3 regions of the Aureimonas mangrovi genome follow, and region 3 is predicted to be linked to each of the others. Evidence: predicted binding sites of a transcription regulator. Region 3 holds the regulator's gene; each other region holds the start of a gene.
What was found. Region 3 encodes PhoB, which activates phosphate uptake and scavenging genes when phosphate is short. Its sites were predicted from a motif close to TGTCATNNANCTGTCAT; they were not measured.

Region 1 (9,730 bases), 990 kb from region 3:
CGCTGGTCGAGGTGCTGAAGGGCTGAAAAAGGCCCGAAGCCGGCAGGGAGGCACCATGAAAGGGGCATCTTTACTGGTTTTGGGTAAGCCGCGTTATGCCGGCACCGCCGGTGCCCGCATAACGGATTGAATGAACCGGCAGGTGGGCAGGGGCCCGCCTGCCTTTGAGGCTTCAAGGAGGCGGCGACCGGGATGCCGGCGCCGACGGACGACAGATGGCACGCAACCCCGCGAACGAGACCTTTGCGCTGACCTCCTTCCTCTACGGCGGCAACGCCGACTATATCGAGGGGCTGCACGCGGCCTACGAGAACGACCCGGCCTCGGTGGCGCCCGAGTGGCAGGACTTCTTCAAGGAACTGAAGGAGGACAAGGCGACCGTCCAGAAGAACGCCGCCGGCCCCTCCTGGGAGCGTGCCAACTGGCCGATCGCCGCCAATGACGACCTCGTCTCCGCGCTCGACGGCAACTGGGCCGAGGCGGAAGCCAAGGTCGGCAAGCAGGTCCGTGAGAAGTCCAAGCCGGACGGCGTCGCGCTGAAGGACGGCGAGGTCGGACAGGCGACGCGCGACACGCTGCGCGCCCTGATGCTGATCCGCGCCTACCGCGTGCGCGGACACCTGCACGCCAAGCTCGACCCACTCGGTCTCGCGACGCAGCCCGACGAGGACTACAACGAGCTTTCGCCCGAGAATTACGGCTTCACGGCCGCCGACTACGACCGCAAGATCTTCATCGACAACGTGCTCGGCATGGAGTTCGCCACGATCCGCCAGATCGTGGACATCCTCCAGCGCACCTACTGCTCCACGATCGGCGTGGAGTTCATGCACATGTCGAACCCCTCCGAGAAGCAGTGGATTCAGGAGCGGATCGAGGGCCCGGACAAGGGCGTCGACTTCACGCCCGAGGGCAAGCGCGCGATCCTGAACAAGCTGATCGAGGCGGAGGGCTTCGAGAAGTTCCTCGACGTCAAGTACAAGGGCACAAAGCGCTTCGGCCTCGACGGCGGCGAGGCGCTGATCCCCGCGCTCGAGCAGATCATCAAGCGCGGCGGCCAGCTCGGCCTCAAGGAGATCGTCCTCGGCATGGCCCATCGCGGCCGCCTGAACGTCCTCTCCCAAGTGATGGCCAAGCCCCACCGCGCGATCTTCCACGAGTTCAAGGGCGGCTCGTTCAAGCCCGACGACGTGGAAGGCTCGGGCGATGTGAAGTACCATCTGGGTGCCTCGTCCGACCGCGAGTTCGACCAGAACAAGGTCCACCTGTCGCTGACGGCGAACCCTTCGCATCTCGAGATCGTCAACCCGGTGGTGCTCGGCAAGGCGCGCGCCAAGCAGGACCAGATCTACGGGCGCACGCGCACCGACGTCGTGCCGCAGGAAATCCGCAATCAGGTTCTGCCGCTCCTGATCCATGGCGACGCGGCCTTCGCCGGCCAGGGCGTCGTGGCCGAGTGTTTCGGCCTCTCGGGCCTGCGCGGCCACCGCGTCGGCGGCTCGGTCCACGTCATCATCAACAACCAGATCGGCTTCACGACGAACCCGCGCTTCTCGCGCTCCTCGCCGTACCCCTCCGACGTCGCCAAGATGGTCGAGGCGCCGATCTTCCACGTCAACGGCGATGATCCGGAGGCGGTCGTCTACGCGGCGAAGGTGGCGATCGAGTACCGCCAGACCTTCCACAAGCCGGTGGTCATCGACATTTTCTGCTACCGCCGCTTCGGCCACAACGAGGGCGACGAGCCCGCGTTCACCCAGCCGATCATGTACAAGACCATCCGCAACCACGAGACGACGCTGGAGCTCTACGCCAGGAAGCTGGTGGAGGCAGGCGTCCTCACGCAGGACGACGTCGACGCGCGCCGCGCCGAATGGCGCCAGCATCTCGACGCCGAGTTCGAGGCGGGCCAGGCCTATCTGCCGAACAAGGCCGACTGGCTGGACGGCGCGTGGTCCGGCATGCGCCGCGCCGACGACGAGGACGAGCCGCGCCGCGGCATGACCGGCGTCGACATGAAGCGGCTGAAGGAGATCGGCAGGAAGCTCACCGAGATCCCGGAGGGCTTCAACGTCCACCGCACGATCGGGCGCTTCCTCGAGAACCGCGCCAAGGCCATCGAGGCCGGGGAGCCGATCGACTGGGCGACAGCCGAGGCGCTGGCCTTCGGCTCGATCATGGCGGAGGGCAACCCGGTGCGCCTGTCCGGCCAGGACTCGGAACGCGGCACTTTCTCGCAGCGCCATTCGGTGCTCTACGACCAGGAGAACGAGAACCGCTACATCCCGCTCGCCAATATCCAGAAGGGCCAGGCCTCCTTCGAGGTCATCAACTCGATGCTCTCCGAAGAGGCCGTGCTCGGCTTCGAATACGGCTATTCGCTCGCCGAGCCGAACGCCCTGACGCTGTGGGAAGCGCAGTTCGGAGACTTCGTGAACGGCGCGCAGGTGGTGATCGACCAGTTCATCTCCTCCGGTGAGGCGAAGTGGCTGCGCATGTCGGGCCTCGTCATGCTCCTGCCGCACGGCTACGAGGGGCAGGGTCCCGAGCACTCCTCGGCGCGCCTGGAGCGCTTCCTGCAGGCGTGTGCGCAGGACAACATGCAGGTCGCCAACGTCACGACGCCGGCGAACTACTTCCACATCCTGCGCCGCCAGATGAAGCGCGACTTCCGCAAGCCGCTGATCCTGATGACGCCGAAGTCGCTGCTTCGCCACAAGCGCGCCGTGTCCGAGCTTTCGGACATGGCCGGCGACACCGCCTTCCACCGCGTTCTCCTCGACGACGCGGAGACGAAGAAGGGCAGCGCGGTGAAGCTTGCCAAGGACGGCAGGATCCGCCGCGTGGTCCTGTGCACCGGCAAGGTCTATTACGACCTTCTCGACGAGCGCGAGAAGCGCGGGCTGGACGACGTCTATCTCCTGCGCGTCGAGCAGCTCTATCCGTTCCCGGCCAAGACGCTCATCAACGAGCTCTCGCGCTTCAAGGACGCCGAGATCGTCTGGTGCCAGGAAGAGCCCAAGAACATGGGTGCATGGAGCTTCATCGAGCCCTATCTTGAGTGGGTGCTCGACCGCACCGGCGCGCCAAAGCGCCGCGCGCGCTATGCGGGGCGCCCGCCGGCCGCATCGCCGGCCGTCGGCACCATGTCGAAGCATCTCGCCCAGCTCGAGGCCTTCCTCGAGGAGGCGCTCGGCAACCCCGACGCCGCAAAGTCCTAACGAACACGCCCGCCCGCGCCCTCAACGATCTGGAAAAAGCCCCCGATGAGCATCGAAGTCAAAGTCCCCACCCTCGGCGAAAGCGTCACCGAAGCCACGATCGGCAAGTGGTTCAAGAAGGCGGGCGAGCGCGTCGAGCAGGACGAGACCGTCGCCGAGCTCGAGACCGACAAGGTCACGGTCGAGGTGCCGGCGCCCGCCGCCGGCGTCCTCGCCGAGATCGTCGTGCAGGAGGGCGAGACGGTCGAGGTCGGCGCGCTGATCGCGATGATCGGCGAAGGCGAGGGCGCGGCCGCCGGCGGCGCGAAGGCTCCGACCGAGAAGCCGTCCGAGCCCGCGAAGGCGGAAGCCGCGTCGGGCAAGACCGAGGGCTACGGCAACGCGGCGCCGGCTCCGGCCGATGCGGCCAAAGGCGGCGACATGCCGGCCGCGCCCTCGGCGCAGAAACTGATGAGCGAGAAGAATCTCTCGGCCTCCGACGTCGAGGGCTCGGGCAAGCGCGGGCAGGTGCTGAAGGGCGACGTTCTCGACGCCATCTCGAAGGGCGTGACGGGCGGTGCCGAGGCCAAGGCGCCCGCCGCGCCGCGTGCGCCGTCTTCGGGCGACGATGCCTCGCGCGAGGAGCGGGTGAAGATGACCCGCCTGCGCCAGACGATCGCGCGGCGCCTGAAGGACGCGCAGAACACCGCCGCCATGCTGACGACCTTCAACGAGGTCGACATGACCGCGGTGATGGAGCTGCGCAAGAAGTACAAGGATCTGTTCGAGAAGAAGCACGGCGTGAAGCTCGGCTTCATGGGCTTCTTCACCAAGGCGATCACCCATGCGCTGAAGGAGATCCCGGCGGTGAACGCCGAGATCGACGGCACCGACCTCATCTACAAGAACTATGCCCATATCGGCATGGCCGTGGGCACGGATAAGGGCCTCGTAGTGCCGGTGGTGCGCGACGCGGACCAGATGACGATCGCCGAGATCGAGAAGGAGCTCGGACGCCTTGCCAAGGCGGCCCGCGACGGCACGCTGTCGATGGCCGACATGCAGGGCGGCACGTTCACCATCACGAACGGCGGCGTCTACGGCTCGCTGATGTCGACGCCGATCCTGAACGCGCCGCAGTCGGGCATCCTCGGCATGCACAAGATCCAGGAGCGGCCGATGGCGATCGGCGGCAAGGTCGAGATCCGGCCGATGATGTATCTGGCGCTCTCCTACGACCACCGCATCGTCGACGGCAAGGAGGCCGTCACGTTCCTGGTGCGCGTGAAGGATTCGCTCGAGGATCCGGAGCGTCTCGTCCTCGACCTCTAGCGGTGACGATGCCGCTTCCTCCTCTACCTGTCGGCGGAGGAAGCGGACGATCCAGGGAAGGAGCAGGCGTGCCGACCGGTCGAAACACCTTCGCCCTCGCGACGCTTCTCCTCGCGCTCCACCCGGGCGCGAGCGCTGTGGCGCAGGACGTTCCCGTCTACAAAGATGACCGTTCGGACCCGGGCGCCCTCATCCAATCCCTCTACAACGCCATCGAGCGGCGGGAATATCTGCGCGCCTGGTCCTATTTCGACGAGGGCGTGGTCGCCGACCCCGAACGCTTCTCGGCCGGCTACGAGCAGACAGCGCATGTGCGCCTGAAGCTGGGTGAGGTGACCGGCGAGGGCGCGGCCGGCTCCCTCTACGGCTCGGTGCCGGTCGCTGTCGAGGCGACGGCCGAGGACGGGACGGTCAGCGTCTTCACCGGCTGCTACGAGACGCGCCAGGTGCAGCCCGCCGCGCAGATCGAGCCGCCCTTCAGCCCGATCCGCATCATCGCCGGCAAGCTGGAGGAGACGACCGCCTCCCTCGACAGCGCCGTCGGCGACTGCCCGCAGGAGGGGCTGTGACCGCGATGCCCGCAGAACTCGTCGTCCTCGCACTCTCCATCATCCTTCTCGTGGTACATATCGCGCTGCAGGGCAATCTTGCCACGCGCGAGCGCGGCATCGACTGGAACGCCGGCCCACGCGACGGGGAGGCCAAGCCGCTCGGGACGATGGCGGGCCGGGCCCAGCGCGCGCTCGACAACTTCAAGGAGACCTGGCCTGCCTTCATCGCGCTCGCCCTCGGCCTCTCCGTCATCGACGAGACAGGCGGCATCGGAGCGCTGGGCGCGTGGCTGTGGCTGATCGCCCGTGTCGCCTACCTGCCGCTCTATCTGTTCGGGGTTCGCTACGTGCGCTCGATCGCCTTCCTGACGTCGATGTTCGGGCTGGCCCTTATGTTGATCCGCTTCCTTTTCTGACCGCGATAAACGAAAGATTCTCTCGCTCATGTCCGACACCCAAGACAGCGCCTTCGACCTTGTCGTCATCGGTTCCGGCCCCGGCGGCTACGTCTGCGCCATCAAGGCGGCGCAGCTCGGCCTCAAGGTGGCCGTCGTGGAGAAGCGCAAGACCTATGGGGGCACCTGCCTGAACGTCGGCTGCATTCCGTCGAAGGCCCTGCTGCACGCTTCCGAAATGTTCGAGGAAGCCGGGCACAATTTCGCCGAGCTCGGCATCGAGGTCGCGCCGAAGCTCAACCTCGAGACGATGCTGGGGCACAAGGACAAGACGGTGAAGTCGAATGTCGACGGCATCGCCTTCCTGTTCAAGAAGAACAAGATCGAGGGCATCATCGGCACCGGCCGCATTAAGGCGGCGGGCGAGGTCGAGGTCGCTGGCGAGGACGGTGCCGCGCGCACGCTGAAGACCAAGGCGATCGTCATCGCCACGGGCTCCGAGGTTGCCGGCATCCCGGGAATGGACGTCGAGTTCGACGGCGAGACCGTGGTCTCCTCCGACCATGCGATCGCGCTTTCCCGTGTGCCGGAGACGATGGTGGTCGTCGGCGGCGGCGTGATCGGCCTCGAGCTCGGCTCGGTCTGGGGGCGCCTCGGCGCCAAGGTGACGGTGGTCGAATATCTCGATAAGGTCCTCGGCCCGATGGACGGCGAGGTCTCCACCGCCTTCCAGAAGCTGCTGGCCAAGCAGGGCATGACCTTCAAGCTCGGCGCCAAGGTAACGGGCATCGTCTCCGAAGGCGGCAAGGCCTCCGTCACGTTCGAGCCCGCGAAAGGCGGGGAGGCCGAGACCGTCTCGGCCGACGTCGTGCTGGTCGCGACCGGCCGACGGCCCTTCACAGACGGGCTCGGCCTCGACGAGGTGGGCGTTCAGCGCGACAAGGCCGGGCGCGTCGAGATCGACGCCGGCTACAAGACCAATGTCGACGGCATCTACGCCATCGGCGACGTGGTGAAGGGCCCGATGCTCGCCCACAAGGCCGAGGACGAGGGCGTCGCGCTCGCCGAAATCCTGGCCGGCCAGCACGGCCATGTGAACTACGGCGTGATCCCCTCTGTCGTCTATACCCAGCCCGAAGTCGCCTCCGTGGGGCGCACCGAAGAGGAGCTGAAGGCGGACGGCATTGAGTACAAGGTGGGCAAGTTCCCCTTCATGGCGAACGGGCGCGCGCGCGCCATGCTCTCGACCGACGGCTTCGTGAAGATTCTCGCCGACAAGACGAGCGACCGGGTGCTCGGCGTCCATGTCCTCGGACGCGGCGCGGGCGAGCTGATCGCAGAGGCGGCCGTGCTGATGGAGTTCGGCGGCTCGTCCGAGGATCTCGCGCGCACCTGCCACGCGCATCCGACCATGTCCGAGGCGATGCGCGAGGCTGCCTTCGCGGCCTTTGCCAAGCCGATCCACATCTGAGGGGAGAGGCGGCCGGCGGCCTGGCCGCCAGCCTCGGAACCGACAAGAAAAAGGCCGCTGCGCGGGACGACGCGCAGCGGCCTTTTTCGTTTGCCGGCCCTCCAGTTCGGAGGCGCCGGCAAGCTCGTTACTGCGCGGCGCTCTCGCCTTCCGCGCCGGCTTCGGCATTGTCGTTCGCGGCCGAATCCTGCGTGCGGTAGGCCTCGATCGCTTCATCGACCATCGCGACCGACGTCGCGGCATCCTCATAGCCCGTCAGCTCGACGACCTTGCGGCCCTCGGGGAGCTGCTTGTAGACGCGGAAGAACGCCTCGAGACGATCGATTTCGGCCGCCGGCATGTCCGACAGTTCCTGGATGGCGTCGTACTGCGGGTCGACGTCCGAGACCGGAACCGCGATGATCTTGTCGTCTTCCTCGCCGCCGTCGATCATGTTGAGCGTGCCGATGGCGCGCACACGGATCAGCGCGCCAGGCACGATCGGCTCGCGGGTGTAGACGATGGCGTCCAGCGGATCGCCGTCGCCGCCGAGCGAGGACGGGATCGAGCCGTAGTTGGCCGGGTAGACGACCGGCATGACCTGATAGCGGTCGACGAAGACGTGACCAGTTTCGGCGTTGATCTCGTACTTGGTGAAGGAGCCCGCCGGAATCTCGATGACAGCGTTGAACTCGCCGCCTTCCTCGGGCTGCGGATAGGCGTAGGGCGACACGTATTCCTGCGCAAGCGCGGGCGTTGCGAGGACAGACGCGGCCAGAAGGCCCGCCTTGAAAAGCTTGGTCATGAGATGATCACCTTCGCGTCTGATGGAACGCGACCGCCGATAAAGGCAACCGGCGACGGACGGGTAACGGACAGATGACATTTCGATGACGTGTTTCACGTGAATCAAAGCGGGACCTGGACCCGCATCGCCGGACGACGCCGTCGATGAGCCGCGTTCAGTCTGCGCGCTCGACCTCACGGCCTTTCGCGCGCAGGAGCTCGACGATGCCCTCCTCGCCGGGCAGATGCAGCGCGCCGACTGCGACGAAGGCGCCGCCTTCGTCGAGCATCGGTGCCATGCGCTCGGCCATCACGTGGTTGCGCCGTGTGACGACGCGGTCCTCGAAGCCGGCGGTGACCGCAAGCGATGCGGCATCGCTGGAGCCGGAGGGCGCCAGATGCTCCACCGTCGGCGTGATCGCCCCGATCCGCCCTTCGCCGTAGAGCGCGATCATGGTCGCGAAGATGTCCGGCAGGCGGTCGCGGATGGCGAGGGTCGCGACGAGGTTCTCGGCCTGCAGGTCGAGCGGCATCGAGGCGATGGCCTCGAGTTGTTCGACGGCCGTCTCGAGCCCATGCACGGACTTGCCGTCTTCCTCGGCGCGCCGCAGGAACGCGAGGTCGAGGACGGTTTCGCCCGCCGCCTGTCGCGCGAGCTCGCAGGGCGGCACGACGAGGCCGGCGGTGAGGAACCAGGGCTGCAGCGTGCCGACCGCATCGGCCGGCATGCCGATCCCGGCGAGCGCCTGTTCCAGTTCGGCGCGCTCGGGCTCGGCGACGAGGTCGGTCAGGCGCGTGCCCGCAGGCAGCAGCGTCAGGTCGGGCCGGGCGAGGACGGCGGCCGCGACGCCCGCCTCATCCGCGATCTCGGTGGTCTCGACGACGAGCTGGCCGGCGGTCTCGAAGGCGGCCTGCGCGGGCGCCGGCAGCGCGAGGACGGCCGGGTCGGACAGATGCATCGTGCCGAACAGGAACGAATCAGCCGCGCCGTCGCGGCCGGTGATCCGGAACAGCCGACCCTCGCCGTTCGGCACCGCCGCCGCCTCGTGCTCGATCGCGGCGCGAAGCTCCTGCGGCAGGCCGTCGTAAAGGCTGGTGCCCTCATCGCAGGCCGGGGCTTCCTGCGCGGACGCGAAGACGGGAGCGAGGACAAGCGCGGCGCACAGCAAGGCGGGCACTGCATTGAGGGCGGCGAAGGCCGCGTCGGCTGCGCGCTCCGTGATGGGGCGGGCGCGGTGCATCTGGGTCATCGAAGGCTCCGGAGGTGTTCGTCGCACCCTCACACGGCGCGGTGACCAAAGCCTGAAGCTTCCGTCAGCCCGTGCGCGTCGATCCCTCGCGCCGTCGCGCGCGGGGATGGGCCGTCTCGTAGACGTTCATCAGCCGCGCGGCGTCGACGGCGGTGTAGGTCTGCGTGGTGGACAAAGACGCGTGGCCGAGGAGATCCTGGATGGCGCGCAGATCGCCGCCGGCGGCCAAAAGATGCGTCGCGAAGGAATGGCGCAGCGCATGGGGCGTTGCCGAATCGGGCAGGCCGAGAAGGCCGCGCAGACGCACCATCGCCCGCTGGACGATCTGCGCGCGCAGCGGCCCGCCCCGCGCGCCGCGGAAGAAGGGCTCGTCGGCCGACAGGACGAAGGGGCAGAGGCGGCGGTAGTCCGCGCATGCCTGCAGGACGGCCGGCAGCAGCGGCACCAGCCGCTCCTTGCCGCCCTTGCCGAGGACGCGCATCGAACGCGCCTTCGGATCGGCGAAACTGTCGCCCGGCATGGACAGCGCTTCGGAGATGCGCAGCCCGCAGCCGTAGAGGAGGGTCAGCACCGCGACGTCGCGCGCCGCGATCCACGGCTCGGCCGCCATCGCACCCGCCTCGCTTGCGACGGCCAGGGCGTCGGCGCGCGCCAGCGGCCGCGGCAGGCCGCGCTCTGCCTTCGGCGCGCGCAATGCGTTGGCGCCTGCGCTCGAGGCGAGGCCCTCGCGCTCCAGATGGCGCAGGAAGGAGCGCAGCCCCGCCAG
Region 2 (9,730 bases), 1.1 Mb from region 3:
GATGCATCCGGAAGGATTTGGCGACGCCGGACACGGCGAGGCTGACGCTCTTGTCGGAAGACATGGCTCAGGACTCCGGGATCGATGCGACGAGGAGTTGGGTGTAGGCGTGGCGCGGATCGTCGAGCACCCGGTCCGTCAGCCCCTCCTCGATGACGCGGCCGTCCTTCATGACGATCATCCGCTGGGAGAGGAGTCGCGCCACGGCGAGGTCGTGGGTGACGATCACCACCGCGAGGCCGAGATCGGCGACGAGCCCGCGCAGGAGATCGAGAACACGCGCCTGGACCGAGACGTCGAGGCCGCCGGTCGGCTCGTCCATGAATACGAGCCGCGGATGGGTGACGAGGTTGCGGGCGATCTGGAGGCGCTGGCGCATGCCGCCCGAGAAGGCGACGGGCTGGTCGTCGATGCGGGTCTGCGCGATCTCCACGCGCCCCAGCCACTCGCTCGCCGTCTCGCGAATCGACCCATAGTGTCGTTCGCCGACGGCCATCAGCCGCTCGCCGACATTGGCACCGGCCGAGACGCGCATGCGCAGCCCGTCGATCGGGTTCTGGTGGACGAAGCCCCAGTCGGTGCGCATCAGGAAGCGGCGTTCGGCCTCGCTCAGATCACTGAGGTCGCGCATCTCGCCGTCGCGCATCCGGTAGCGGACGCTGCCGGCCGAGCGCTCCAAGCGCGCCGAGATGCAGTTGAGCATCGTCGTCTTGCCCGAGCCGGATTCGCCGACGACGGCCAGAACCTCACCAGGCCACAGGTCGAAGGTCACGCCGGTGCAGCCGATCCGGGCGCCGTAGCGTTTCTCGAGACCACGCACCGAAAGGATGGGGAGATCGGTCACGAGGCGTTCTCCTTATCGCGCTCGAGGTCGGCGCCGACATGCCCTTCGGCGCGGCGCGTTTCGCAATGGTCGGTGTCCGAGCACACGAACATCCGCCCGCCCCTGTCGTCCGTGACGACCTCGTCGAGATATACGGCCCTTGCGCCACAGAGCGCGCAGGCTTGGGAGAACTGCTGGACCGCGAAGGGATGGTCCTCGAAGTCAAGGCTCGCGACATCCGTAAAGGGTGGCAGCGCGTAGATGCGCTTCTCGCGGCCGGCACCGAAGAGTTGCAGCGCCGGTGAGCGGTGCATCTTCGGATTGTCGAATTTCGGGATGGGCGAAGGGTCCATCACGTAGCGGCCCTCGACCTTGACCGGATAGGCGTAGGTAGTCGCGATATGGCCGTGATGCGCAATGTCCTCGTAGAGTTTCACGTGCATCAGCCCGTATTCCTCGAGCGCGTGCATGGTGCGCGTCTCGCTTTCGCGCGGCTCCAGGAAGCGCAGCGGCTCGGGGATCGGCACCTGATAGACGAGTGTCTGGCCGGCCGTCAGCGGCGCCTCGGGGATGCGGTGGCGGGTCTGGATGATCGTCGCCTCGCCCGTCTTCGTCGTGGTGGAGACGCCCGCCGTCTTCTCGAAGAAGGCGCGGATGGAAACCGCGTTGGTGGTGTCGTCGGCGCCCTGATCGATGACCTTCAGGACATCGTCCGGCCCGAGGATCGCGGCCGTCACCTGCACACCGCCCGTGCCCCAGCCGTAGGGCATGGGCATCTCGCGGCTGGCGAAGGGCACCTGGTAGCCCGGGATCGCGATGCCTTTCAGGATCGCGCGGCGGATCATCCGCTTGGTGCCTTCGTCGAGATAGGCGAAGTTGTAGGCTGGCAGTTCGGCGGTGGCGCTCATTCGGCGGCCTCCTTCAGCGCGTCCCCGTCGCCTGCCCTGTCCTCGAACTCCGCGCGCAGCTTGCGCAGGAGGTCGAGCTCGGCCTGGAAGTCGACATAGTGCGGCAGTTTCAGGTGCTCGACGAAACCGGTGGCCGCGACATTGTCGCAGTGCTCCAGCACGAATTCCTCGTCCTGCGCGGGCGCAAGGCGCTCCTCGCCGAACTCGTCGGCCCGCAGGGCGCGATCAACGAGGCTCATTGCCATCGCCTTGCGTTCGGACTGGCCGAAGACGAGACCGTAACCCCTTGTAAAACGCGGAGCCTCGCCGGTCGCGCCCTTGAACTGGGAGACCATCTGGCATTCGGTGACGCGGACCTGTCCGATCCGGACCGCCCCCACATCCGGAAGTTCGACCTCGACATCCACGAGGCCCATGCGGACCTCGCCGACGAAGGGATGCGTCCGCCCGTAGCCACGCTGCGTGGAATAGCCGAGCGCGAGGAGGAAGCCCTCGTCGCCGCGCGCAAGCGCCTGCATCCTGAGACTTCTGTCGGCCGGGAATTCTAGCGGATCGCGGGTCAGGTCGCCGGCCGGCCCCTCGCCGTCTCCATCGGGCTCGATCAGCGCCTCGTCGCCGAGGATGTCGGTCACGCGCGGCACGCGCTGCATCGCCTCGGCGTCGCGTTTTTCGGGGGCGTCGACCGGCTCGTCACCGGCCATCGCCGGGTCGATCAGGCGATGGGTATAGTCGAAGGTCGGCCCGAGAAGCTGGCCGCCCGGCAGATCCTTGTAGGTCGCCGACACACGGCGCTCGATGCTCATCGCCGCCGTGTCTAACGGTAGCGCCTCGCCGAAGCGCGGCAGCGTGGTGCGATAGGCGCGGATGAGGAAGATCGCTTCGATCAGGTCACCCCGTGCCTGGCGCACGGCCATCGCGGCCAGTTCCGCGTCGTAGAGCGAGCCCTCGGCCATGACGCGGTCGACACCGAGCGAAAGCTGCCCGACGATCTGCTGGAGCGTGAGCGCCGGCACGTCGCGCGGGCCGCGGCGACGGTCGGCCAAGAGCGCATGGGCGTTGCGGATGGCGGCCTCGCCACCCTTCACGGCGACATACATGATTCAGACCTCCTGGATGCGCGTCGTGCGCGGCAGCGCCATGACGCGCGTTCCACAGACGAGAAGATGATCGTGGCCGAGCGGGAACCGCTCGCGATCCGCTGCGCGGGCGGCGACGAAGCCGGCTGGAAGACCCCGGGGCGCGATCGAGCGCACGGTCTGGATGCCCGGCCCCGTCAACTGGAGTTCCGATCCACCCTCGAACGCCTCGACGGGAAGGATCAATGTCGCGCCACGGTCTGGGTATTGCGCGGTCCCGATGGGAAACTCGGCCCAGTCGTCCACGGTCATGCCGGCGGGCAGGAGCGCGAACACAGCGTGGCGTGGCTCATCCGTCACCTCGGCGCCCGTCTGGAACGCGACCCATGCGCCCACTGTCGCACCGGTCTGCGCCACCCACACCGGCGTATCCTGATCGGCAAGCGCGGCAAGAACGGCCGCAGCTGCCGGCACGACGCCCTCGGGAGCCTGAACCAGATCGCCGAGATCGGCGATCGTGCCGGGCGCGGCGAAGGCGTTCATCACCTGCCGGAAGATTGCCTGCGACCCGAAGACCGGGTCTTCGAGGCCACCGACGACGGCCGTCTGCATCGGAGATCCCATCAGTCTTCTCCTCGCGCCAGGGTGAAGAAGTCAACTCGGGTGGCCGCCGTCTCTTCCGCACGGTCTCGAACGGCCGCCTCTTCGATTTCCATCGCGGGGACGACGACCTCGCGCTCGACGATCCCGCGCCAATCATCGTGCTGCCAAAGCGCGTCGAGATGGGCGATCATCTGCGCCTTGTGCGTTTCCCGTCCGAGAACCATCGCCTGACCGATCTCACCGCTCTCGATGCGTACGGTGGCGCGCGTCACGCTCGCTTCGCCGAGTTTGAACGGCGCACCGCCCCCACCCATCCGTCCATTGAGCATGACAAGCCCGATTTCGGGCCCGCGCACCGGCAGCGCCTGTGGGAGTGCGCCAAGCGCGGCATAGCGTTCGGCCATCGCGGCGACCGGCATGATGGTCAGGGTACCGAGCATCTTCCGGCGCCGATCCGCGCGGTCGTCATCGTTAGTATGGGTCTGCGTCGCGCTCATCGGTCCAAAGCCATTATTTGTCTATTTGTATAGACAACTATATTGATATGTTGTTTCTAGCGGCTCGACGATGACTGTATGATGACGTTTGGATGGAGGTTGGGATTTGAACGATCTGGATGACGGGATCACCCGCTGGCGGCGCGTGGCGGATCGCATTCGAACGGCGATCGGAGACGGTACGATTGGCGAGCGCTTGCCGCCCGAGGCGGTCTTGGCTGACGAGCACGGGGTCAACCGTCACACGGTACGGCGGGCCATACAGGCTTTGGCGCAGGAGGGGCTTCTGCGTGCCGAGCGTGGTCGCGGCACCTTCGTCAACGCGCCTGTGCCGCGCCTTCCCTATCCGGTCGGCTCACGCACCCGCTTTTCGGAGAATGTTGCGGCCGGCGGGCGCAGCGCCGCGGGTCGCCTGATCCGGGCGGACGCGGTTCGCGCGGACGGGCGCACGGCAACGATGTTGGAATGCGCGCCCGGCACGCCGCTCCACCGCCTGGAGACTTTGCATGTGGCGAACGGCCTGCCGCTCTCGCTTGCCACCGCTTATTTCGAGGCCGATCGCTTTCCCGGCATCGTGCAGGCCTACGCCGAGACGGGCTCCGTCACCGAAGCCTTCAAGGCTCAGGGGCTTTCGGACTACCGACGCGGCGAGACACGGATCACCGCCGAGCGGGTGCATCCTGCGGACGCCGAGCATCTGCTGCTGCCCGCCGATGGAATCGTACTTGTATCGACGGCCGTCGACGTCGATCCCGACGGCCGCCCGATCCAAGCCAAGCGCGCGCGATTTCCGGCGGAGCGCATGGAACTCGTCTTCAACCCGCAGGCGAGCGGAGGCGCATAAGAGCCCCGGCCGACTCTGTAAAAGCCTGCCGGCGGCATTCCGACCCGCTACTCAATCCAGCTGTCCACGAGTTCGCGGTTCTCGTCGATCCACTGAGAGACGCCCTCGACCTCTCCGCCCTCCTCGACGGCCGCCATCAGGCTGCCGAGGGACTGATCGTCCATCTCCCATGCCTCCAGCCATTCGTGGACCCTCGGAAAATCCTCCGCGAATCCTGAGCGCGTCACATAGTGGATCTGCTCCACGTCACCGAACACGCCCTGCGGGTCGTCCAGATATTTGAGGTCATACTGCGCGAAGGCCCAATGCGGGCTCCAGAGCGTGACGACAATCGACTGCTCGGTCTCGTAGGCGCGGTTGAGAACGGCCATCATCGCAGCCTCGGAACCGGTGATCAGCTCGCGATCAAGCTCGTAGCTGCCCATCGCCCTCTCGGCCATGCCCATCAAAGCCGAGCCACTCTCGATGCCGATGACGTCCTGGGAATAGGCGCTGTCCAGGACGTTCGCGTCCTGCAGATCATCGACTGATTCGATGTCCGCATAGCTCGGCACCACGAGGCCGAGGCGCGCACCATCATACCAGGCACTTCCAGCTTCGACGTCGTCACCGTAGCGCTCGAAAAGCTCCGCGTCCGTCGCAGGCAGCCAGCTCTCAAGGTCGAGATCGAGGTCGCCGGTCGCCATGCTTGCAAACGAGATGACCCGGCCCACCGTCGTCAGGCTGACGCTGTATCCCTTCTCCTCCAGAACCTGCTTCCACATGTTGGAGACGGCGACGTTCTCGGCCCACTCCTTCATGCCTATCCTGATCTCGCCGCCGGGTTGCGCGCTCGCCTGCGGCACGGCGGCAAAGCCCAGAAGGGCCGCGCCCGTGAGGATGAGGGTGGAGCGTCTTTTCTGCATTCGATCGCCTTCGGCTGTTGTGAACGGGCACAACCCTAAAGAGACGGTCCGCGCATTCCTACCCCACGACCGACCCTGTGGTCACCGACGATCCGGCAGCCGCTCCGCAGACGGAGTCGACGGCCCATCAACCCGTTCTTAACCACCTTGGCACATAGAATTTACATCAATTTGCTGCGGCATGGCCTCGCTCGCCTGCCCTCCACCAGCGAGTTCGCATGACAAGACAGACCGGGCCATCGACGCAGGCAGACGCAACGCAGAAGAGCCCGCACAACAGGCGTGCAAGCCAGCCGCCGCGCAACCGTGTCCGGGCGCTCCTTGCCGCAGGGCTTTTTGCCGGCGTCTACGGTGTGATCCTCACGCGCCTCGTCTGGTTCGGCGCGGTCGACGAGGCGGTTGCGCGCTACAACCCCGCCCCGCCCTCTGTCGCGCGTCCGGATATCCTCGATCGCAACGGCGAGATCCTGGCAACCGACGTACCGTCCTTCTCCGTCTATGCCGAGCCGCGCCGCATCGTGGACGTCGACGAGGCTGTGGAAAAGATCATGGCGATCTTCCCGGACCTGAACGCGAGCACGCTGCATCGGCGTCTCAGCGGCAATGGCGGCTTCACCTGGGTCAAGCGCACCATCACCCCACGCCAGCAGCAGGCGATGTGGGAGCAGGGCGTGCCGGGCGTCGGCTTTCGCCGGGAGACGCGCCGCCTCTATCCCAACGGGCCCGCGGCCGCTCAGGTGCTGGGCGCGGTCAACATCGACAACAAGGGCATCGCCGGCATTGAGCGCTGGATCGATCGCAGCGGCCTCGAAGCACTGCAGACGGCCGGCATGGACCTTTCCAGCGAAAGCCTGACCCCGGTCGAGCTCAGTGTCGATCTGAAGGTCCAGCACGCCTTCACCGACAGCCTGAAGGCCGAGATCGACAAGTACGAGGCCGTCGGGGGCGCCGGGCTCGTTCTCGACGTGACGAACGGCGAGGTCCTCTCGCTTGTTTCGATCCCGGATTTCGACCCGAACGACGCCACGCAGGCCCAGAAGCCGGAGAACATCAACCGCATCAATGTCGGCGTCTACGAGATGGGTTCGACCTTCAAGGCGATGACGACGGCGATGGCGCTCGATTCGGGCATCTTCAACATCCATTCCGTGCTGGACGCCAGCCGTCCGCTCAGCTTCGGCCGTTTCCGCATCAACGACTTCCGCGGCGAAAACCGGCCGCTCAACGTCCCGGAGGCGTTCCTGCACTCCTCCAACATCGCCTTCGGCCGCATGGCGATGGGCGTCGGCGTGGAAGGCCACCAGGCGTTCCTGCGCAAGCTCGGCCAACTCGACCGCCTGACGACCGAACTGCCCGAGAGCGCAAGCCCCATCGTGCCGCGGAACTGGCAGCCGGTGAACACGGCCACGATCGCCTTCGGGCACGGCCTTGCCGTCACGCCCCTGCAGGCGGCGATGGGCATCGGCGCGCTCGTCAACGGCGGGCACCTCTATCGGCCCACCTTCGTGAAGGGCAGCGATCCGGCCTCACGCATCATTCAGGACAATGTCGTGACGCCGCAATCCGGCGAGGCACTACGCTATCTGATGCGCCTGAACGCCATCACCGGCTCGGCCAAGGGCGCCAACCTCGATGGCTACTATATCGGCGGCAAGACCGGGACGGCGGAGAAGGTGATCAATGGTCGTTACGAGCGCACGCGCGTGATGACCTCCTTCATGGGCATCCTCCCGGCGAACGACCCAAAGTACCTTTTCCTGGTGATTCTGGATGAGCCCAAACCCGTTGAGGGTACGCACGGCTTCCGCACCTCGGGCTGGAACGCGGTGCCGGCAGCGGGCCGGATCCTGAGCCGGATCCTGCCGATCATGCACATGCCGCCGACAATGGGGAATCCGCAGAACCCCTTCGCCAACACGCTGGCCCTGCGTCCCTTCGGATATGACCGCATCCGGATGGCGACCTATGACGCGGTGCTCGCGAACTACTGATGCGGCCCGCCGGGCTATCGACACCGCACAGTCGCCCGAGCCGAGCCGGACCCGCGAAATGTGCGAGCGCCCAGGCTAGCGCGCTCAGACACGAGCTGACATCACCGCGCTCTCGGTCGAGGACGGTCGCCGAGAATGTTGAGGTCCTCGCTGTTCGCGCTTTGGAGCCGGGCGTCCCTGAGCGTGAGAATATCCGGCCTTTCGTTCAGCCTCGACGGATCGCCACGTCCGGCGCGCAGGGCCGCATCCCATCCGCGAACCCAATCCTCATAGTCGGGCGAACCTCTGCGATGCGGACCGAGAGCGCGAAGCACGCCGCGGTCGTGTGCGTCCTTGCCGGCCTTGAAAGCCGTCTCGACGGTGTATCTCTTGCCCATGGGCAGCTAATCCCGCGAGCGACGATCCGTTCCGGAGCGTCGCTCTCGATGCTGCGTGATGAGTATCGTGCAGATGCCGTTCTGCCGCGTTCTTGACCTCGGTACGTTAAGGCATCAACTCGCGACGGCGATCAACGGCCGGGGGAAGCATGCAAACGACTGGCGACCCCGGCAGGATTCGAACCTGCGACCATCGGCTTAGAAGGCCGGTGCTCTATCCACTGAGCTACGGGGCCGCACCGGACCCCGGCCGCGGGTCAATGCGTCCAGGGCTGTACGCGGTCGTACCGGAAGTTGTCGGAATAGGAAAGCTTGGGCCGTGAGCGCGGCGCGTTCGGCTCCTCCACCTCGAAGGCGATTTCCTGTCGCTCGCAATAGGCGATAGCCTCTTCCTTCGTCTCGAAGGTCAGGCGGATCTGCGAGCGCATGTCGCCGGAGGACGTATAGCCCATCAGCGGCTCAACCGTCTTGGCCTCGGCGGGTTCGTAAACGAGCACCCACTCGTGGGACTTACCCTTGCCGGACTGCATCGCGGTGCGTGAGGGACGATAGATGCGGGCGACCATCGAAACTCTCCGTCGGCGGCTTTGGAGCGCAGACGCCCATGCGGACGCGAAAGCGCTCTGAAACGTCATTCCACCCATCTGCCGTACAGAACCGACCGGCGTTCGGTGCGATACTTGGCATTTGGTCGGAGCGGCAGGATTCGAACCTGCGACCCTCTGGTCCCAAACCAGATGCGCTACCAGGCTGCGCTACGCTCCGAATGGCTGGACGAACCAGCCACAACGGCGATCTGCGGTGTCTCACGCCGGAAGTCAATCGTCGCCAGCACGATTTTCCCGTCAGCGCGCCGTGGCCGGCGCCGCGCCAGCCGTCGGCTTGTCATCGCGCGATGCCCCTTCCTCCCCGGCCTTGCGCGCATGCGGCCAGGCGGTCGGATCGATCGCAAGGTCCGAGAAGCGCTCAGGATCGAAGACCGGGCGCGAAACCCCCGCCTTTAACTGCGCCCGGAAGTCGTTGAGCACGCGCAGCGCGATCGGGAAAAGCATCATGATCGCCATCAGGTTGACAAGCGCGAGCACGCCCATCAGCGGGTCGGAGAAGAAGAACACCGCGCTCGCCCCGGGCGCCGTCGCCCCGAGGAACACGACGGCGACGATCGCGAGCCGCAGGACGTGCAGCGCCACCGGGTTCTGCGTCATCACCGAAAGCGCCGTCTCCCCGAGATAGTAGTTGTAGATGATGGAGGAGAAGGCGAAGAGCAGGATCGCGAAGGTCAGGAAGTACTGCGACCAGTCCCCGACATGGCTGACAAGCGACTGCTGGGTCAGCACCACGCCGTCGATGCCCTCGGCGCCCGGCTGATAGACCGGGCTCAGGAGGATGATGAAGGCCGTGCACGAGCAGATGATGATCGTATCGATGAAGACCGAGAAGGACTGCGTGATCCCCTGGCTGATCGGGTGCCGCACGTCGGCCGTCGCGGCGACATTCGGCGCGGAGCCGAGCCCTGCCTCGTTGGAGAACAGGCCGCGACGCAGCCCCTGCGCTAGCGCGACCCCGACGCCCCCGCCGACGGCCTCCTCGAAGCCGAACGCGTTCGCGACAATCGAGTAGAGGACGCTCGGCACGTCCGTGATGTTAAGCACGATGATTAGGAGCGCCATGCCGATGTAGCCGAACGCCATGATCGGGATGATCAC
Region 3 (9,730 bases):
ACCCACCCCGCGACGACGACGCACAAGAACCTCTCGCCCGAGGACCGAGCCGAACTCGGCATCGGCGACGGTCTCCTGAGGCTTTCGGCCGGCATCGAGGACGCTGCGGACCTGATCGACGACGTGGAGACCGCCCTCGCCGCCACCTGAAGGCGACGCGCATCCGCAACACCTTACGCAACGTAACTCGTCATGGTAAGGCGCGCCCCAAAAGGGCGCCAATCGTGGCGATGATATCGCCCGCCGCAAAGGCCGGAACGACAGACTGTAGCGTAAGATGTACGAAACGACGACGGCGCTGATCACCGTGAGGGTCAGCCCGAGCTACCTCGAGACACAATCGGACCCCGACGAGGGTCGCTGGGTCTTCGCCTACACGATCGAGATCGTGAACCGTTCGGAGCAGCGCGTGCGGCTACGTTCGCGCTACTGGCACATCACCGATGGCGTCGGTCATGTGGAAGAGGTTCGCGGCCCCGGCGTCGTCGGGGAGGAGCCGACGCTCATGCCGGGCGACAGCTTCACCTACACGTCGGGTTGCCCGTTATCGACGCCGTCTGGCATCATGCGCGGACACTTCCACATGCAGCGCCCGGACGGCAGCTTCTTCGACGTCGAGGTTCCCGCCTTCTCGCTCGATGCCCCCACGGGACGCCGCACGCTCAACTAGCGTCGTCGGCCTCGCCGCCCTTACCGAACTCGTCTGGCGAGAACTCGTAGGTCTCGCCGCAGAATTCGCAGACGACTTCGATCTTGCCGTCCTTCGTGCTCTCGGCCAGTTCGTCGGCCGTGAAGTTCACCAGAACGTCGCGGATGCGCTCTCGCGAGCAGGAGCAGTCGTCGGCCACCGGCGTCGGGGGGAAGACCCGAACGCCGCGCTCGTGGAAGAGCCGGAAGAGAAGCCGCTCCACGCCGACATCAGGATCGGCGAGCTCGGACGGCTCGATGGTGTCGACGAGCGCGCGGATTTCCGTCCAGGAATCATCCGGTTCGTGTCCGCCCACCTCGATCGCGCCTTCCGGCAAGTCGCCCCCTGGCAGGTCCGGCAGGCGCATGCGCTCGGGCGCCTCGGGCAGGAACTGCGCGACGAGGCCGCCGGCCCGCCACGTTTCATCGAAGCCGCCACCCTCGCGGCGGCGCGCGATGCGCGCGACGGCAAGGCGAACGGTCGTCGGAATCTGCTCGGACTGGCGGAAATAGCCTTCCGCCACTTCCTCCAGCGAGGTGCCATCGAGCGCCACGATGCCCTGATAGCGCTGCATGTGGCGGCCCTGGTCGACCGTCAGCGCCATCGTGCCAGTGCCGAGGAGATGCTCGGGCTCCGTGCGTCCCTCCGCCACCGCCGCCTCGACACGCTCGGCGTCGAAGCGTGCATAGGCGCGGACCGACGACGGGGTCGTGAAGTCGACGACGAGAAGGTCCACCGGCCCGTCGGTCTGCGTCTGCGCGGTGAACTTGCCGTCGAACTTCAGGGAGGTGCCGAGAAGGACCGTGAGGACGATCATCTCCGCGAGAAGGCGAGAGACAGGCTCGGGATAATCGTGGCGCGACAGGATCGCGTCCACCATGTCGCCGAGCTGCACCGCGCGGCCGCGCGCATCGAGCGCCTCGACCTGGAAGGGCACGACCGCATCATCACCGGCGTAGCCGAACTCGCCGAGCTCGATTTCCTCGATATTGCTCATCGGCCTACCTCGCCGAACATCCATGCAAGGATCGATTTCTGTGCGTGCAGGCGGTTCTCCGCCTCGTCGAACACCACTGACTGCGGCCCGTCGATGACGCCATCCGTCACCTCCTCGCCGCGATGGGCGGGCAGGCAGTGCATGAACAGCGCGTCCGGGTTCGCCTGCGCCATCAGCGCTTCGTTCACCTGATAGGGGAAGAAGACGTTGTGGCCGCGCGCGGCCTCCTCGCGGCCCATCGAGACCCAGGTGTCGGTGACGACGCAGTCAGCGCCCGCGACGGCCTCGCGCGCGTCGTGCGTGACGAGGATGGAAGCACCGGCGCTCTTCGCCGCCGCGATATAGGCCGGATCGGGCTCGGAGCCCTCGGGAGTCGCGATGCGCAGGGAGAAGTCGAAGCACGGCGCGGCCTCGATCAACGAGTTGAGGACGTTGTTGCCGTCCCCGCTCCAGGCGAAGGTCCTGCCGGCCACCGGCCCGCGATGCTCCTCGAAGGTCATCAGGTCCGCCATGATCTGGCAGGGATGCGTGTCGTCGGTCAGGGCGTTGACGACGGGCACCGACGCCGCCTCGGCCATTTCCAGAAGCCGGGAATGCTCCGTCGTGCGGATCATGATCGCGTCGACGTAACGCGACAGGACACGCGCGGTGTCGGCGATCGTCTCGGCACGGCCGAGCTGCATTTCCGATCCCGACAGGAACAGCGTCTCGCCGCCGAGTTGGCGCATGGCGACGTCGAAGGAGACGCGCGTGCGTGTCGAGGGCTTCTCGAAGATCATCGCCAGCATGCGGCCCTCGAGCGGGCGCGGCGAGGCGCGCCCCTCGGCCTTGCGGCGGCGGGCGTCGTCGAGAATGGCGCGCAGGTCGGCGGGCTCGACGACAGAGATGTCCAGGAAGTGGCGGATCGGAGTCGAGGCGTTCATGCCGCCGCTCCCTGCGTCGAGGACAGCGCCGCGGCGGCCGCCTCGATGCGCTCCAGCGCGCCCCGGGCCTCCTCGGCCGTCACGATCAGGGGTGGCAGAAGCCGGACGACATTGTCGCCGGCCGGAACCGCCAGAAGCCCGCGCTCGCGCAGCTTGGCGACGAACTCGCCATTGGACCCGCGCACCTTGATGCCGACCAGAAGCCCCTCGCCGCGAATTTCCTCGACGACACCCGGATGGCGATCCTTCACCGACTCCAGCCCCTGCTTGAACAGAAGGCCCATCTCGCGGACATGCTCCAGGAAACCCTCTTCCAGCACCACGTCGAGAACCGCGTTGCCGACGGCCATCGCCAGCGGATTGCCGCCGAAGGTGGTGCCGTGGGTGCCGGCCGTCAGGCCGGAGGCAGCAGCCTCGGTGGCGAGACAGGCGCCGATCGGGAAGCCGCCGCCCAGGCCCTTGGCCGAGGCGAGGAGATCGGGCGTCACGCCGGCGCCCTGATAGGCGTAGAAGTGCCCGGTGCGGCCGAGGCCCGACTGCACCTCGTCGAAGATCAGGAGCAGGCCGTTCTCGTCGCACAGGTCGCGCAGCGCTTGCAGGAAGCCCGGCGGCGGCACGCGCACGCCGCCCTCGCCCTGGATCGGCTCGATCAGGATCGCGGCGGTCTGCGGGCCGATCGCCGCCTTCACGGCGGCGAGGTCTCCGAACGGCACTTGGTCGAAGCCCTCGACCTTGGGCCCGAAGCCCTCAAGGTATTTCTTCTGGCCACCTGCGGCGACGGTCGCCAACGTGCGGCCGTGGAAGGCGCCTTCGAAAGTAACGATGCGATAGCGCTCGGGCTCGCCCCCCACGAAATGGTAGCGCCGCGCGGCCTTGATCGCGCATTCCAGCGCCTCGGCGCCCGAATTGGTGAAGAACACACGATCGGCGAAGGTCGCCTCGCACAGCCGCGAGGCCAGACGCGCCTGGCCCGGAATCTCGTAGAGGTTCGAGACGTGCCAGAGCTTGGTGGCCTGCGTGGTCAGCGCTTCGACGAGATGCGGATGCGCATGGCCGAGCGCGTTCACCGCGATGCCGGCGGCAAAATCCATGAAGCGGCGCCCATCGTCCGCGATCAGCCACACGCCTTCGCCTCGCTCGAAGCGAAGGTCCGCGCGAGCGTAGGTTGCGAACAGCGGCGAGTGGGCTTCTTGGGGGGCGGCCATGAGACTACTTCACGGGTTAAGCTTGAAGAAAATGCGGACGAAGACTTCCTGAAACGAAGCAAGCCTGCCGTGGGCAGGCTTTGCGTCGGTTGCGGCGGGCATTTGAACACGCGTGCTATACCATGTCGAAAGGCCGCCTTGTCAACGAACGACGCCTGAGCCCCGGGCGCTCTGCACGCGAGCGCAGTCCGTGCGGCAAGCTGGGGATAACCGCAAATCGATTCGAGGCGCCCCGGCGCGACTCTTGTCAGCGAGTCACCCGATATATAGTTTGGGGACGTACCAGATTTCGTGCGGCAAGCATCAGCAGTCACATAGATATGGTGGATCATCCGGCGGGCCTCGGCCCGTGGACTGTAAACGGATTCCGATGATCCGCCCTGTCCGAAACGAGGAGCTTACTAAAATGAGCTGGACGGACGAACGTATCGACCTTCTCAAGAAGCGCTGGGCCGATGGTCACAGCGCCAGCCAGATCGCGGGCGAGCTCGGCGGCGTCACCCGAAATGCGGTGATCGGCAAGGTCCATCGCCTGAAGCTCGAAAGCCGGATCAAGACCGCGCCCGTCACCGAGCCCGTAGCCACGGTGAAGGCCAAGCCCGCAACGGCGGAGCCCGTACGCCCGGCCGAGACGGCCGCCCCGCGCCTCGTCGTTGCCTCGCAGGCCGGCATTTCGCGCCAGCCGACGGCGCGCGCCATCGGCGCCACCGCATTGAAGATGGAGGAAGAGGTCGATCTCGTCGCAGAGCGCGGTCTCGTCACCGAGCAGCAGCAGAGCGCGGAGATCGTGCCGATCTCGCGCAACCTCACGCTGGTGCAACTCTCCGAGCGCACCTGCAAATGGCCACTCGGCGATCCGCTCTCGCCCGATTTCCGCTTCTGCGGCAACCATTCAGGCGACGCCTCGCCCTACTGCCAGTATCATGCCCGGATCGCCTTCCAGCCGGTGTCCGAGCGCCGCCGGGTTCGCTGATCGATGAGCGACAAGCTTCCGGCCGATGCCGCCATGCCCGATCGCCTGTCGATCGACCCCGACAGCCCGTTCCACGACGAAGCCCTGCTCGCGCGGGGCGTCGGCATCCGCTTCAACGGGGCGGAGAAAACCAATGTCGAGGAGTATTGCGTCAGCGAGGGCTGGGTGCGCGTGGCGGCCGGCAAGACGCTGGACCGCAAGGGCAAGCCGCTGACGATTAAGCTGAAGGGCACCGTCGAGCCCTATCCGAAGGGCGACGGCGAGTAAGGCTGGGCCCCGTCGTTGAGGGGCATGAAAAGGGCGCCGATCCGAAGATCGGCGCCCTTTTTCGTACTCGATTTCTCGCACCCGATGGAACGATGACCGCCGGCCGCGTCCAGGAACGGCGACAGCCCCTCAGGAGGCGCGGCCCGTGAAGGTTTCATCGAAAGCGTAGCCCGAACCGCGCACGGTGCGGATCGGGTCGATACGCTGGCCCCGGTTCAGCGTGCGGCGAAGGCGACCGACATGCACGTCAACCGTGCGCTCGTCGACATAGACACCCTGCCCCCAAACTCCGTCCAGGAGCTGCTCGCGCGAGAAAACGCGGCCGGGGGCCTGCATCAGGAATTCCAGGAGCTTGAACTCCGTCGGTCCGAGCTTCACCTCGCGGCCCGATCGGCGCACGCGGCGCGTCTCGCGGTCGAGCTCGATATCGCCCGCCGCAAGGCGCGCTGCGATCCGTTCAGGCTTCGTCCGGCGCAGCATGGCCCGCACGCGCGCCATCAGCTCGGGCGTCGAGAACGGCTTGACGATGTAGTCGTCCGCACCGACCGAGAGGCCGCGCACGCGCTCGCTCTCCTCGCCGCGCGCCGTCAGCATGATGATCGGCAGCATCGCCGTCTCCTCGCGCTGCCGCAACCGCCGACACAGCTCGACGCCGGAAAGGCCGGGCAGCATCCAGTCGAGAAGCAGAAGATCGGGCTGCGCCTCCCGCAGCCTGATGTCAGCCTCGTCGCCGCGCGCGATCACCTCGACGTCGTAGCCCTCGGCTTCGAGATTGTAACGCAGGAGGATACCGAGAGCCTCTTCGTCTTCGACCACCGCGACACGGGGTGCCATCGCCATCACTCCAGCCTCCTGGTCAGCCCCGGCGCGTCATCGAGCCGGGGGCCCTCGCCTCAGACGCTCGCCTGCGCGGTGCCGATCGTGTGGGTTCGATCGTCCTTGGGGCGATCGAGATCCATCTGCTGACCCGTCTTGATGTAGTAGATCGTCTCCGCGATGTTGGTCGCGTGGTCGCCGATCCGCTCAATGTTCTTGGCCGAAAAGAGAAGATGCGTGCAAGCGGTGATGTTGCGCGGATCCTCCATCATGTAGGTCAAGAGTTCCCGGAAGATCGACGTGTACATCGCGTCGATTTCCTCGTCGCGCATGCGCACGGCCTCTGCTCGGGCCTCATCGCGCACCGCATAGGCATCGAGCACGTCCTTGAGCTGCTCGAGCGCGAGCTCCGAAAGATGTTCGATGCCGCGCACGAGCTTGACCGGCTGGTTGTGCTCCGCGATCGAAATCACGCGCTTGGCGATGTTCTTGCCGAGATCACCGATGCGTTCGAGGTCGTTGGAGATGCGGATGGCGCCCACGATCTCGCGCAGGTCCTGCGCCATCGGCTGGCGCTTGGCGATCGTCATGATCGCGTGCTCATCGAGGTCGCGCTGGGCGGCGTCGAGGACCTTGTCCTCGGCCACGACGGAGCGGGCAAGGACCGCGTCGCTGCGGGTGAGCGACTCGACGGCGCGCGCGACGATGCGCTCGGCCTGCCCGCCCATCGACGAGATGTCGCTGAGGATGGACTTGAGCTCGGCATCGTAGGACGAGACGATATGTTCGGCCATGAGGTTCTCCCGCCCCGCCGCCGGGGCATGTTGCGTCAGCCGAAGCGGCCGGTGATGTAGTCGCGCGTGCGCTTGTCGTCCGGGTTCTGGAACATCTTCTCCGTCGGCCCGACCTCGACGACGCGGCCGAGATGGAACATGGCCGTCGCCTGGCTCACGCGCGCCGCCTGCTGCATGGAGTGGGTGACGATGACGATCGTGTAGTTGCGCTTCAACTCGTCGATCAGCGCTTCGACGGTGGCCGTCGCAATCGGGTCGAGCGCCGAACAAGGCTCGTCCATCAGGATGACCTCGGGCGAAACCGCGATGGCGCGCGCGATGCACAGGCGCTGCTGCTGACCACCCGACAGGCCGGTGCCCGGCTCATTCAGGCGGTCCTTCACCTCTTCGAAGAGGCCCGCGCGCTTGAGGCTCGTGACGACGATCTCCTCCAGCTCGCTCTTGTTGGCGGCGAGGCCGTGGATACGCGGACCGTAGGCCACGTTGTCGAAGATCGACTTCGGGAACGGGTTCGGCTTCTGGAACACCATGCCGACGCGGGCGCGCAGTTCCACGACGTCGAGATCCGGCGCGTAGATGTCCTCGCCATCAAGGGTGATGTCGCCCTCGACGCGCGCCGATTCCACCGTGTCGTTCATCCGGTTGAGACAGCGCAGGAAGGTCGACTTGCCGCAGCCGGACGGCCCGATGAGGGCCGTGACGCGGCGCTCGGCGACGTCGAGATCGACATCGAAGAGGGCCTGCTTGGCGCCGTAGAAGACGTTGACCTTCCGGCCGCGCATCTTGACCGGCGAATTGTCCGGCGCGACCGAAGCGGGGGTCTGCACATGCGTCTCGATGACGGGTTGGCTCTGGCTCATGATCGGTCCCTTTACCAGCGGCGTTCGAAGCGGCGGCGCAGCAAGACGGCGGCGATGTTCATCACCGCGAGGAAGAGAAGTAGGACGATGATCGCACCGGAGGTGCGTTCCACGAAGGCGCGGTCAGCCTCGTTCGCCCACATGAAGATCTGCACCGGCAGGGCCGTCGAGGCGTCCATCGGCCCCGAGGGGTGATCGGCGACGAAGGCGACCATGCCGATGAGGAGCAGCGGCGCCGTTTCGCCGAGCGCCTGCGCCAGGCCGATGATCGTGCCCGTCAAGATGCCGGGCGCGGCCAGCGGCAGCACATGGTGGAACACCATCTGGTTCTTCGAGGCGCCGAGTCCAAGAGCCGCCGCGCGGATCGATGGAGGGACGGCGCGCAGCGCGGCGCGGGTCGCGATGATGATCGTCGGCAGCGTCATCAGCGTCAGCACAAGTCCGCCGACGAGAGCCGCTGAACGTGGCAGGCCGAACCAGTTGACGAAGACGGCCAGGCCGAGCAGGCCGAAGACGATCGACGGCACGGCCGCAAGATTGTTGATGTTGACCTCGATGAGATCGGTCAGTCGGTTCTTCGGCGCGAACTCCTCCAGATAGATGGAGGCGGCGACGCCGATCGGCAGCGCCAAGAGAAGGACGATCACCATCATCATGAAGGAGCCGGCGATCGCCACACCCACGCCCGCCGTCTCGGCGCGCGAAGAGGCGCCGTTGGTGAAGAAGCCGGTGTTGAAACGCTGGGCGAGGTCGCCGCTGTCCTGGAGCTGAGCGATCCAGGCCAGCTGACGATCGTTCAGCGGACGGCGGTTCTCGGGCACGTCGAGATTGTACTGCCCCTTGACCGCCGAATCGACGATCGAGTTGGCCGGGAGCCAGATTTCCTGGGTCGTGCCGATGATCGTCGGATTTGCCAGCACCTCGTCGCGCAGAAGACCGCGCACGCCGTTGGAGACGAGCGCCGAAACCTGCGAGAAGGCCTGACGGTCTTCGCGATCGACGCCCAGCTTGGCGGCGATCGCCTCGTTGGCGAGGCGCGGATAGTCCGCACGCATCATAGCGCTACGGTCGCGCTCGCCGTTCGGGTCGATCACCTCTTCCGAAAAGGTGATCGGAAGACGCAGCTCGGTCTGCCAGAAGGCGGTGTAGCCTTGGCTGATCACAGTCCACAGGAGCCACACGAGGAAGACGAGGCCGACACCGACGGCGGCGATGCCATACATCTTGAAGCGGCGTTCTGCGGCGTAGCGGCGGCGGATGCCGATGTCCCGGCGCGCAGGCGCCACGCTTGTCGGCGCTCCGGCGCGCCCTGCGGTCGTATCGCTCATTCGTACTGCTCCCGATACTTGCGCACGATGTAGAGGGCGAAGACGTTCAGCCCGAGGGTGATCACGAAGAGCGACAGGCCGAGGGCGAAGGCGACGAGGCTCTGCGGTGAGGTGAAGTCGATGTCGCCCGTCAGCTGGCTGACGATCTTGATCGTCACCGTTGTCATCGCCTCGAACGGGTTGATCGTCAGATTGGCGGCGATGCCTGCCGCGAGCACCACGATCATGGTCTCGCCGATGGCGCGCGACATGGTCAGCAGTAGCGCCGAGACGATCCCCGGCAGCGCCGCCGGCAAGATCACCTTGCGCACCGTCTCGGAGCGCGTGGCACCGAGGCCCAGCGAACCGTCGCGCAGCGAGCGCGGAACCGCCGTGATGACGTCATCCGAAAGAGACGAGACGAAGGGGATGAGCATCACGCCCATCACGAGGCCCGCTGTCAGCACCGACTGAGCCTGAATGAAGCTCGAGTAACTTCCCGTCAGGAGACCGTTGAGCTGGCCAGAAAGGTCACGCAGGAACGGGCCGACGGTGATCAGCGCGAAGAAGCCGTAGACGATGGTGGGAATGCCGGCCAGCACCTCCAGCAGCGGCTTGACGACGCCACGCGCACGAGGGCTCGCGTATTCGGCCATGTAGATCGCCGCGAAGAGGCCGATCGGCACCGCGAAGCACATGGCGACGAGGGCGATGTAGAGCGTGCCAGCCAGGAGCGGCACGAGGCCGAACTGCCCCGCCGCGCTCGTGCCGGCCGCCGCAAAGCGCGGCTCCCACACCGTTCCGAACAGGAAGTCGGTGATCGGCACGAAGGAGAAGAACTGCATCGCCTCGAACAGCATCGAGAAGACGATGCCGACAGTGGTGAGAATGGCGATGGAT

Region 1: H1343_RS01435 (inorganic diphosphatase) is a predicted target of PhoB. The motif match lies at 7,797-7,813, and genes of this name have one in related genera.
Region 2: phnF (phosphonate metabolism transcriptional regulator PhnF) is a predicted target of PhoB. The motif match lies at 3,978-3,994, and genes of this name have one in related genera.

What each region holds. Positions count from the first base shown of each region.
Region 1 covers NZ_CP059692.1:301,452-311,181, forward strand. The annotation lists gene sucD (succinate--CoA ligase subunit alpha) at 1-26, shown strand, start outside; gene H1343_RS01410 (2-oxoglutarate dehydrogenase E1 component) at 216-3,221, shown strand; gene odhB (2-oxoglutarate dehydrogenase complex dihydrolipoyllysine-residue succinyltransferase) at 3,267-4,532, shown strand; gene H1343_RS01420 (hypothetical protein) at 4,601-5,101, shown strand; gene H1343_RS01425 (MAPEG family protein) at 5,107-5,499, shown strand; gene lpdA (dihydrolipoyl dehydrogenase) at 5,528-6,949, shown strand; gene H1343_RS01435 (inorganic diphosphatase) at 7,077-7,733, opposite strand; gene H1343_RS01440 (TraB/GumN family protein) at 7,891-8,964, opposite strand; gene H1343_RS01445 (tyrosine recombinase XerC) at 9,029-9,730, opposite strand, start outside.
Region 2 covers NZ_CP059692.1:1,678,290-1,688,019, reverse strand. The annotation lists gene phnL (phosphonate C-P lyase system protein PhnL) at 1-64, opposite strand, end outside; gene phnK (phosphonate C-P lyase system protein PhnK) at 68-844, opposite strand; gene H1343_RS07905 (alpha-D-ribose 1-methylphosphonate 5-phosphate C-P-lyase PhnJ) at 841-1,731, opposite strand; gene H1343_RS07900 (carbon-phosphorus lyase complex subunit) at 1,728-2,828, opposite strand; gene phnH (phosphonate C-P lyase system protein PhnH) at 2,832-3,431, opposite strand; gene phnG (phosphonate C-P lyase system protein PhnG) at 3,431-3,907, opposite strand; gene phnF (phosphonate metabolism transcriptional regulator PhnF) at 4,014-4,751, shown strand; gene H1343_RS07880 (glycine betaine ABC transporter substrate-binding protein) at 4,799-5,656, opposite strand; gene H1343_RS07875 (peptidoglycan D,D-transpeptidase FtsI family protein) at 5,875-7,647, shown strand; tRNA gene H1343_RS07870 (tRNA-Arg) at 8,185-8,260, opposite strand; gene H1343_RS07865 (ETC complex I subunit) at 8,282-8,590, opposite strand; tRNA gene H1343_RS07860 (tRNA-Pro) at 8,713-8,789, opposite strand; gene H1343_RS07855 (alanine/glycine:cation symporter family protein) at 8,870-9,730, opposite strand, start outside.
Region 3 covers NZ_CP059692.1:2,792,419-2,802,148, forward strand. The annotation lists gene H1343_RS13470 (O-succinylhomoserine sulfhydrylase) at 1-150, shown strand, start outside; gene apaG (Co2+/Mg2+ efflux protein ApaG) at 278-670, shown strand; gene H1343_RS13480 (Hsp33 family molecular chaperone) at 663-1,685, opposite strand; gene argF (ornithine carbamoyltransferase) at 1,682-2,608, opposite strand; gene H1343_RS13490 (aspartate aminotransferase family protein) at 2,605-3,813, opposite strand; gene H1343_RS13495 (GcrA family cell cycle regulator) at 4,220-4,786, shown strand; gene H1343_RS13500 (DUF3297 family protein) at 4,790-5,053, shown strand; gene phoB (phosphate regulon transcriptional regulator PhoB) at 5,183-5,887, opposite strand; gene phoU (phosphate signaling complex protein PhoU) at 5,947-6,663, opposite strand; gene pstB (phosphate ABC transporter ATP-binding protein PstB) at 6,699-7,445, opposite strand; gene pstA (phosphate ABC transporter permease PstA) at 7,535-8,851, opposite strand; gene pstC (phosphate ABC transporter permease subunit PstC) at 8,848-9,730, opposite strand, start outside.